One region of the Arthrobacter sp. 'calajunan' genome, then DNA from elsewhere that is predicted to be linked to it. Evidence: riboswitches for the same ligand, from Rfam matches in the RefSeq annotation. Region 1 holds a riboswitch; the other holds the start of a gene.
What was found. Region 1 has a riboswitch for S-adenosylmethionine ahead of RF641_RS16390 (hypothetical protein). Riboswitches for the same ligand answer to the same signal wherever they lie in the genome.
Positions count from the first base shown of each region.

Region 2: it holds a riboswitch for S-adenosylmethionine, as region 1 does, so the genes downstream of both, RF641_RS12430 (methionine ABC transporter ATP-binding protein) here and RF641_RS16390 (hypothetical protein) in region 1, are expected to answer to the same signal.

Region 1 is NZ_JBKZDY010000015.1:7,652-12,273, reverse strand. Features, by position in the region: gene RF641_RS16400 (LOG family protein) at 1-978, shown strand, start outside; gene RF641_RS16395 (VIT1/CCC1 transporter family protein) at 1,048-2,151, opposite strand; gene RF641_RS16390 (hypothetical protein) at 2,207-2,473, opposite strand; SAM riboswitch class IV at 2,489-2,602, opposite strand; gene RF641_RS16385 (DinB family protein) at 2,677-3,276, opposite strand; gene RF641_RS16380 (helix-turn-helix domain-containing protein) at 3,478-4,041, shown strand; gene RF641_RS16375 (hypothetical protein) at 4,190-4,615, shown strand.
Region 2 is NZ_JBKZDY010000007.1:115,243-119,864, reverse strand. Features, by position in the region: gene RF641_RS12445 (acyl-CoA dehydrogenase family protein) at 1-106, opposite strand, end outside; gene RF641_RS12440 (MetQ/NlpA family ABC transporter substrate-binding protein) at 215-1,090, opposite strand; gene RF641_RS12435 (methionine ABC transporter permease) at 1,126-1,836, opposite strand; gene RF641_RS12430 (methionine ABC transporter ATP-binding protein) at 1,858-2,655, opposite strand; SAM riboswitch class I at 2,743-2,834, opposite strand; gene RF641_RS12425 (heme oxygenase (biliverdin-producing)) at 3,248-3,916, shown strand; gene RF641_RS12420 (SDR family oxidoreductase) at 4,011-4,622, shown strand, end outside.

The sequences.
Region 1 (4,622 bases):
TTCAGTGAAGCCGGCCGCGCCCTGGTCCAGGGCACCGGCGGGTTGTGCATGGACTCGGGGGAGCAGCTGCCCTTCCGCACCAGCGACCGCGGGCTGTACACCCCCGAGGAACTGTACGAGGGAATCAGCACGCAGACCTATGAGCATGTGCCGGACGCGCGGATCTACACCTACTCGCAGCAGCACGGTCCGCGCCAGCTGCTGAGCGACGACCAGGCGATGGCAGCGACGCTGCACGACCACCACGTGGGGCAGGCGCTGATCTCCGAGGTCTACGACGGCGCCTTCAAGGACACCCCGATCATCGGAGTCATGGGCGGGCACGCCCTGAGCCGAGGCACCGAGCAGTACGCGCAGGCGCTGGACCTCGGGGCGCGGCTGACCCGCGCCGGATACGCCGTGGCCACCGGCGGGGGACCGGGAGCCATGGAAGCGGCGAACGCCGGTGCCTGGCTGGCCGACCGCGGGCGGGAGGAGATCTCCACGGCCCTGCAGATGCTGGCGGCGGAACCGGACGCGATCCACCGGCGCACCGGCTGGGCGCGCACCGCGCTCGCCGTGAAGGCCCGCTTTCCCTCGGAACGCACCTCGCTGGGGGTTCCGACCTGGTTCTTCGGGCACGAACCGCCGAACCTGTTCGCCACGCACATCGCCAAGTTCTTCGCCAACGCGACCCGCGAGGCGCTGCTGCTGGAGCAATCCAACGGCGGGATCGTGGTGCTGCCCGGTTCCGCCGGCACGGTGCAGGAAATCTTCCAGGACGCCTGCGAGAACTACTACGCCACCGGGGCCAGGGTGGTGCCACTGGTGTTGGTCGGCCGCGAGCATTGGACCCGCACACTGCCGGCTTGGCAGCTGCTCAAGGCGCTGGCCGCCGAGCAGATCATGGAGGACAAGATCGCCCTGGTCGATTCGGTGGCCGAAGCGGTGGAATTCATCGGCGGCATGCAGTCGCTGCGCCGGCGCACCAGATTCTGAGAACGGCAACGGCCGCCGCCTGGTGAAGCAGGCGGCGGCCGTGGGAATGGCTCATCGAGCCGGCGGGGCTCAGGCCACGTTGGTGCCGAACAGCAAGCCGAGGCAGTAGGTGACTGCGGCGGCGCCCCAGCCGATGGCCAGCTGGCGCAGGCCGCGCTTCATCGGCGAGGCCCCGGACAGCAGCCCGACAATGCCGCCGGTGATCATCAGCGCGGCGCCGACCAGCAGCACCGAGGTGATGATCGCAGCCAGGCCTGACATGCCGAAGATGTAGGGAAGGATCGGGATGACCGCTCCGGAGGCGAACAGGCAGAAGGAGGTCGCCGCGGCGCCGGTGGCCGAGCCCAGTTCCTCGTGCTCGTTCGCCAGCTCTTCGGCCCGGGCTTCCGGGTTCAGCGAGAAGGACGGGTTGCAGTCGCAGGTGAACAGGCCCATGCGTTCTGCAGCGCGGTGCTCGGCATCCTCGTCGGTCATGCCGCGGGCCTTGTAGATGAGCACCAGTTCATTGGCGTCCAAATCCAGGTCAGGGGCGGCGGTCAGCGTCACCTGAGTGGGACGCGAAGCCGTGAGCAGCTCGCGCTGCGAACGCACGGAGACGTATTCGCCGGCGGCCATGGACAGCGCGCCGGCCAGCAGGCCGGCGATGCCGGAGAACAGCACCAGTCCGGAGGAAACACCGGTCGCCCCGATGCCCATGACCAGGGCCAGGTTGGAGACCAGGCCGTCGTTGGCGCCGAAGACCGCGGCACGGAAGTTGCCCGACAGCTGCGCGCGGCCCGCGGTGGCCAGGGCGCGGACGACTTCCTCGTGGACCTGCTCGTCGGCGGCCATCTGCGGCGACGCGTCGGCATCGGTCGCGTAGGGGGTGCTGCTTTCGGCCCGCTGCGCCAGCGCGAGCACGAACACCGAGCCGAAGCTCAGGGCGAGGAAACGCAGGAAGCTGCGACGCAGCGAGGGACGCACCGGGCGGGCATGCGCCCCGAGCTTGGTGCGCCAGTATTCCTCATGGCGTTCTTCCGCCGCGGCCAGTCCCAGCAGGATCTGCTTTTCCTGTCCGGTCTTCTTCTGGGCCAGCGCGCGGTAGATGGCGCCTTCGGCGACCTCGTCCGCAACGTACTTGCGCCAGCGGCGGATCTGGGCGGGGGTGGGCTCAGTCGTGGGGCTGTGTGACATCACGAGGATGACTCTCCTACGGCTTGGGATTTCTCAACGAAACCCGGGATTCTGTTCAGCCTCTCAGTTTAGCCAGCGAGATGGTGCCGGGGAATTTGGCAAGCCTAAAAGCAAGGCTGCGCCCATCGGGCTGCCCGGCGGACGCCACGAACACCACCAGCTCGCCGGCCGCGGGATCGAAGACCGGGCGCCGGGAGGAACGGGTGATCAGCCGCTCAAGGTGCGCCGGGTCTGAAATGTAGCGGGTGTACCAGCGGTCCTGCACGGTGAACTGCACCTGTCCGGTCTGCAGATCGATGATGGGGAGGACGGAAAATGCCATGACACGACAACTCTCGCTGAGCTCTTGCCCGCGCATCGGTCGATGCCCGGACCGCTTCTTCATCCGAACCACCCATGAACCTGGGGTTGGTGCGCGGCCAGTCGGAGCTTGGCGCCGCGTCTCGTGAAGCAACAGTGTCGATGCTACCGCCGCAATATTAAGTCGTGAAGTTTCATTCCGTAATATGAACTCCGCGCGAAGCCCTAGTCGGAGCCTCGCTTGGACTGCGCGGTCTGCTGCAGCCGGTCGCGCTGCTCCTGCCATTGCCGGGGCGTGTAGTCCGGCAGGTTCGGCGCTTCCGCGCGCAGCCCGACCTGCCCGTCCAGCAGCTCGCGGACGATGTCCAGATGGCCTGCATGGCGCGAGGTCTCTGCGATCATGTGCACCATGAGATGTTCCAGGGTGGTGTGCCGGTGGCGGACCCACCAGGGGACTTCGGCCGGGGAGGCGAGCTCCAGCTGGTCGAACCCGGCCTCGGCGAAGGCGATGGCCCGCTGGTAGAGCTCGATGACCTGCTGCGCGCTGGCATCGGCTGGCGGAATGAAATCCGCCTGCGGGTCGTCGATGTCCAGCAGCTGCTGGACGTAGGAGTCGTTGACCGGCCGATTGAGGCACGCACCGAAGTAGCCGTACTCGGTGATCGCCAGGTGGTGCACGACGCCCAGCACGTGCGTGCCGGTGGGGGTCATGGGTTGGCGGGCCAGCTCCTCGCCGAGCTGCCGGCTTTTGAAGATGACTGCCTGCCGCGCGTCGTTCAGGTATTCGCGCAGCCTGGCCACGGTGCTGTTCGGGGTGTCGTCCATGGACCGAGTGTAGATGCAGGCCACGGTTCGGGGAACCAGCTTCAGGAAATGGGAAGCCACCGAAGCCAAGGTGTCATATTCTCCCGTTCCGGTTGGCCGGAAGTTGCGTATTGGTAAACTGGGGACGCAGAGCGGCCGGCAGAAGTACACTCCCGCGGTCGCTGCCTATCCTTCGAGTGAACAGGTCCAGGTGCCCCACGGATGAAAGCTCTGCCCGTCGAACCCTCAGGCTCGTCAATCAACATCGGAGCACGGCTGCGCGGCGTCCGCCAGCAGCAGCACATGACGATCGACCAGGTCGCCGAGCTTTCCGGGTTGACCAAGGGGTTTCTTTCCCGCGTCGAACGCGACTTGACCAGTCCGTCGGTCTCCACGCTGCTCAAGCTCTGCGAGGTGCTGGGGATCGAGGTCGGGACCCTGTTCGAAGTACCGGACACGACTTTGGTGCGACTGGGGGATGCGCCGCGCATCTCGCTGGGAGGCTCGGGCATCACCGAGAAGCTGGTCACCCCGCGCGGCGAAAAGCGCGTCCAGGTCATTCGCGCCGAAGTGGAACCCCGGGGCAAGGGGGAGAACGAACTGTATTCGGTGGATTGCGAGCTCGAAGTGCTGCACGTGGCCTCCGGGGTGTTCACGCTGGTGCTGCCCGAACGGGTGGTCGAGCTCGCTGCGGGGGACACCATGACCTTTCCGGGGCGGGAACCGCACAGCTGGGAAAACCCCGGCGATGAACCTGCCGTGGTGCTCTGGACCCTGATTCTCTGAGTCTGTGCAGTGGCTCCCGGTGTGGTGTGACTCCCCGGACAGAGCCTGCCGCGAAGAGGCGCCGCGTTCACGGCTGACCACTGCACCGCGTATTCTTGGAATAGTGCCCGCCGACGCAGGCAGGCTAGTGAAGACAGGAAGGAGTGCAATGGCGACTGGTAAATCCACCGGAAGCGCGGAGTCCAAACCGCACGAATTGCGCTCCATCAGCTGGTGGGCTTCGGCCCTGGTCGGCATCCTGGTCGGATCGACCCTTGCGTGGCTGCGGACCCAGCGCAACTTCTTTTTCCTCGGCGCCGCCATTCTCGCGGTCGTCATCATCGTGCTGGGTGTGCGCACGATCCGCCGCCGGGCGCGGCATCCGGAAATGATGGAGGCCCGGACGTCCTGGGCCTACAGCATTTGGGCTCTGGTCCTGATCGTCCTAGCCGGACCGGTGCAGCTGGTCTATGTTCCCGACGACATCAGCGAGCTGACCATCAAGTCGATCATCCTTTCGGTCGGATTCTGCCTGGGAATCCACGAAGTCGACCGCGCGATGGTCAAGGGTGCCATCTCGGCGAAAAAAGCCTGATCATCGG
Region 2 (4,622 bases), on a different contig from region 1:
GTTCGCGAGTGCCTTCGGCGATGCGCGCGAATACCTCGCTGAAGCGGGCCGAGAGCTGCTGGTAGGCGGCTTCGCTGCCAACTAAATCAGTTGCTTGCAGGCTCATTTCTCTCCAAAAACTAGTGGCGACTTGTTGACGCTCATAAATCCTGCTAAAAAGAGGGCTCGTTCGCTCTCGAGCTGAGACGGATGGGGAACGAGCCTCGATCGAAAATTACTTATTCCACGTCGCGAAGTCGGCCTTCCAATCGCGATCCCAAGGGGTGGTCAATGCGCCATCAAGGTAGTTCTTGTACCAGTCGCGGACTTCATCAGAGTGGTAGGCAGCTTCAAGTGCTTTGCCTTTTTCCGTGTCCATGAATCCCGGCTTGGCCGCAACGAGGTTGATATACGGAAGGGCTTCTTCTTCTTTTTCAAAGAGCAGCGCATCTTCAGGAGTCAGGCCAATTTCGGCTCCAAGGCGGGCAAACAAGAATCCGGCATCAACGTCTGGCAGGGTTTTCGACAGAGACTGCTGATCCACCTCGACGAAACTGAAATTCTTCGGATTCTCCAGAATGTCTTTCTGCGACAAATGGATGACGCTCTTTCCCTCGGTAACCTTCAAAAGCCCTGCTTTGTCCAAGAGGGCCAAGGCCCTGCCATTGTTTGCGGGGTCTACAGGCAACGCAATCTTTGCCCCGTCCGGCAGTTCAGATGCCGACTTGTATTTCGACGAATACACACCAGCCGGCGAACTGTATGTGTAGAACGCAGGTTCAACATCCACATTCTGATCCTTTTTGAACTGCTCAAGATAGGCTCCGTGCTGGAAGAAGTTCGCGTCGTATTCTCCGTTGGAAACCACATGGTTAGGCTGAACGATGTCGGTAACGTATGTGGCTTCCAACTTCCAACCCTGCTGTTCCAAAATCTTCTGAGCGATCTTGGTTGGTTCCTGCGAGGGAGCTGATTCCGTAACGATCATCTTGATCGTCTTATCGTCGGAGGATGCGGCGTTTCCACCGGATAGCCCGCAGGAGGTTAGTCCCATGACTGCCACTGCACTAGCTGCCAATGCCAGGAATGAACGACGAGTTGTTTTCTGCATGATTTGATCTCTATTCGAAGACTGAGGTTTGTTGGTTAGCGCTTGTCTGCGCGTCGCGAGAACGTGGTTCCCAAAAGTTGAACTGCATGAACCATGAGGATCATGAGAATGATCGCAATGAGCATGACTCCGGTTTCATATCTGTAATAGCCGTAGCGAATTGCAAAGTCCCCGATGCCACCGCCGCCTACAAGTCCGGCCATTGCTGAGTAAGAGATAAAGCTGACGGTCATGATCGTCATGGAAGACAGGAGAGCCGGTTTAGCTTCGACTAGGAGGACATCTCTGATGATTTGTCCTCGTGTTGCACCCATTGCCTGTGCTGCTTCGACAACGCCTGAACCGAGTTGAGTGATGTTCTGTTCGACGAACCGAGCAAAATAAGGGATAGCGTTGATGGTAAGTGGGACGATCACCGCTGCCGTGCCAACGGTTGTTCCTACAACGAATCTGGTGAATGGAATGATCGCGATAAGCAAGATCAGGAACGGGAACGACCTCAGAGTGTTCACGATCCCGTCGACTACTCGATGCAGTCGCGGCCGCGGACGCAATCCATTGGGTGACATGGAATATAGCCAGATGCCTAATGGAGTTCCTATCAGAACTGCAAGAGGGATCGAGACAAGGAGCATCGCTAGCGTTTGCGCAATAGCAGTCCAAATTTCGGGTGCCAGTTCAGCTACTCGCTCGATGGTGAAGCTTGATACCCCTTGAGTGGTCAGCAGTACATTTAGGTTGTTCATCAGTTTCTTCTCCCTTTCGATCTAGGCGAAGACCGATGTTGCAAGCTCATTGGTTTTGTTCCTGCGCTGCAGGCTAATTTCATCGCTAATCAAATAGCGGCCAATTGAAGTTTGTGGTTCAAAACCTGGTTCCTTCAGACTTCTCAGCTCAAATTCTTCAACTACTGAACCGTCTTCCATGACCGACACTTTGTCTGCAATTGCCTTAATGACGTTCATTTCGTGCGTGACGATAATTGTCGTGATCCCGAGATTGGCATTGATGTCGCTGAGGTATTGCAGCACCGAAGCGGTCGTTCGGGGATCAACCGCGCTAGTGGGCTCGTCGCAAAGCAGAATTTTCGGTTCCGTAACCAGCGCCCTTGCAATCGAAATCCGTTGTTTTTGGCCTCCAGATAGCTGGCCGGGATAGGCCGATGCTTTGTCGGACAGGTCCACAACACTGAGTGCTTCCAACGCTCGCTGGCGCCGTTCCCTTTTTGGGACGCCCTGGAACTTCAGATTAAGTTCAACATTCTGAACGGCTGTTCGGTTGTTCAGCAGATTGAAATGCTGGAAAATCATTCCGATCTGATGCCGCTGTGCGCGCAGTTCCTCTTCATTGAGTGACATCAGGTCGATACCTTCGACCAGCACCTTCCCTGATGTCGGTCTTTGCAAGAGGTTGATATTTCGCAGCAATGTGGATTTACCGGCCCCAGAGAACCCGATAATGCCATGGATACTGCCCTGTGCAATGTCAAGATTTACGTTCTTGACGGCGGTAAATTTGTTTTCCCCTTCGCCAAAGGTTGTCGTCACGTCTTGCAAGTGGATCATGTTCGCTCCTTACTTCGTCTTAAGGCGGAGCATTCTTCCCTGCTTTGCGATTGATTAACACGATCGTCAGCATCGAGAAGTAAAAGATCTCCATCGGTCCGGGCCTTAGCACCGCTTCCGCTGTCGGGTGGTTGCTGCGACGTCAACGAGCCAGGTCTCTCAGTCGCTCTGGATGGTGTGGTGTCCAATTTCTTGAACAATTTCAGTGTCGAACACGGAGTTGAATGTGACCAAGCGTGACGTAAGTAAAACGTCATGAAACCCAGCAACGGTTATCAACGCTCTTGAAACGAGTCATTTTGCACGTCACAAAGCGTCTTGTGACGATTCTTGTCGACAGCTCTGACAAATTCTTGACTCGGCACCAGGACGCAAGATCTGTTGCGGCTCCATGGGTGAAGGAGCTAGTGGGGCAAAATCGCGATATCAGCGACCACGGCCTGCCGCTTCCCAAGCCGATGCGTCCGCCGTCCGGTGAACACGGAAATCACCGTCTGCTGCGGAATGGAACAACCCTCGATTGGAACCGGAAATTAGGTTAGCCATAATAAGCAATTTCGCCATTCCAATCGCGCTAAGAAAGACGGGCAACATGACCGCCACCGACGCAACACAGTTTTCCGCCCGGCTTCGCAGCGTCACCCAGGAAGATCACCACGCCGCAGAATCCAGCGACTTCATCACCACGCTGATGGGCGGGGAACGCTCGGCACGCGACTACATGCTGCTTATTGCCCAGTACCACTACATCTACGGTGCGTTGGAAGAGGAAGTCCGGGTGCTTGCCGCGGATCCGGAACTTCGCCAAATCTTCGACGCGGCACTTGAACGCAGTGGGCAGATTGCAAAAGACCTGGATGTCCTGCTGCCGGCCCACGGGTTGAAGGAGATCCCCGCGGCGTTGCCGGCCACCGAGGCCTACGTTGCGGCAATCCGCGCCTCGGCGGCGGAACCGGCGCGCCTCGTCGCCCACCACTACCTGCGCTATCTGGGAGACCTGTCCGGCGGCCTAGCCATCGGAAAGCTCGTATCCCGCCACTATTCCATTCCCGATGAAGCATTGAACATGTGGAAGTTCGAGGCCATCGACAAGCCAAAAATCTACAAGGATTCCTACCGCGACAAACTCGATGTTTTCGGGGCGAACACCTCGCATGCCGAAGCGGTGCTGGACGAGGCGAAGCGCGGGTTCCAGTGGAACAAGTCGATCTTCGAGGACCTGCTGAAGGCAAGCGCCAGCGAGCTGAGCGCCGCATCCTAGGTTTTCGGAAGTTCTGCACTGACCTGCCACCGGCCGCGGGAATGCCTTCGGCCGGCACGTCGTTGGCAACGGTAACCGTCAACGGAGGAAACTCATGAAGATCGCAGTCGCCGGAGCTACCGGAAAACTCGGCACCCTCGTTATCGATGCGCTGTTATCCCGGGACGCCCCAGCGGGCAGCCTGGTCGCGCTCGGCAGGTCCCCGCAGAAACTCGCCGCCTTGGCAGCCAAGGGCGTGGAGACCCGCGTCGCCGACTACAACGCGGCGCACACGCTCGTCGCGGCCCTCGAAGGCGTCGACAGGCTGCTGCTGATTTCCGGCAGCGACGTGGGACACCGGATCCCGCAGCACGAGAACATCATCAATACCGCCCGTCGTGTTAACGTGTCGCTGATCGCCTACACATCCATCGCCAACGCGCGCACCGGCCAGCTGAAGCTGGCCGCCGAACACGTGGCCACCGAGGACCTGCTGGCAGGATCCGGGATCCCCTATGTCCTGCTGCGCAACGGCTGGTACACCGAGAACTACACGGACCAGCTCATGGGCTACCTCAACAGCGGGGTGATCCTCGGCGCGGCGGGCGAGGGAAAAATCAGCGCCGCCACCCGCGCGGACTTCGCCGAGGCTGCAGCGGCCGTCCTGCTGGATGAGCAGGTTGCCGGGGGAACCATCTACGAGCTCGGCGGAGACAAGTCCTTCACG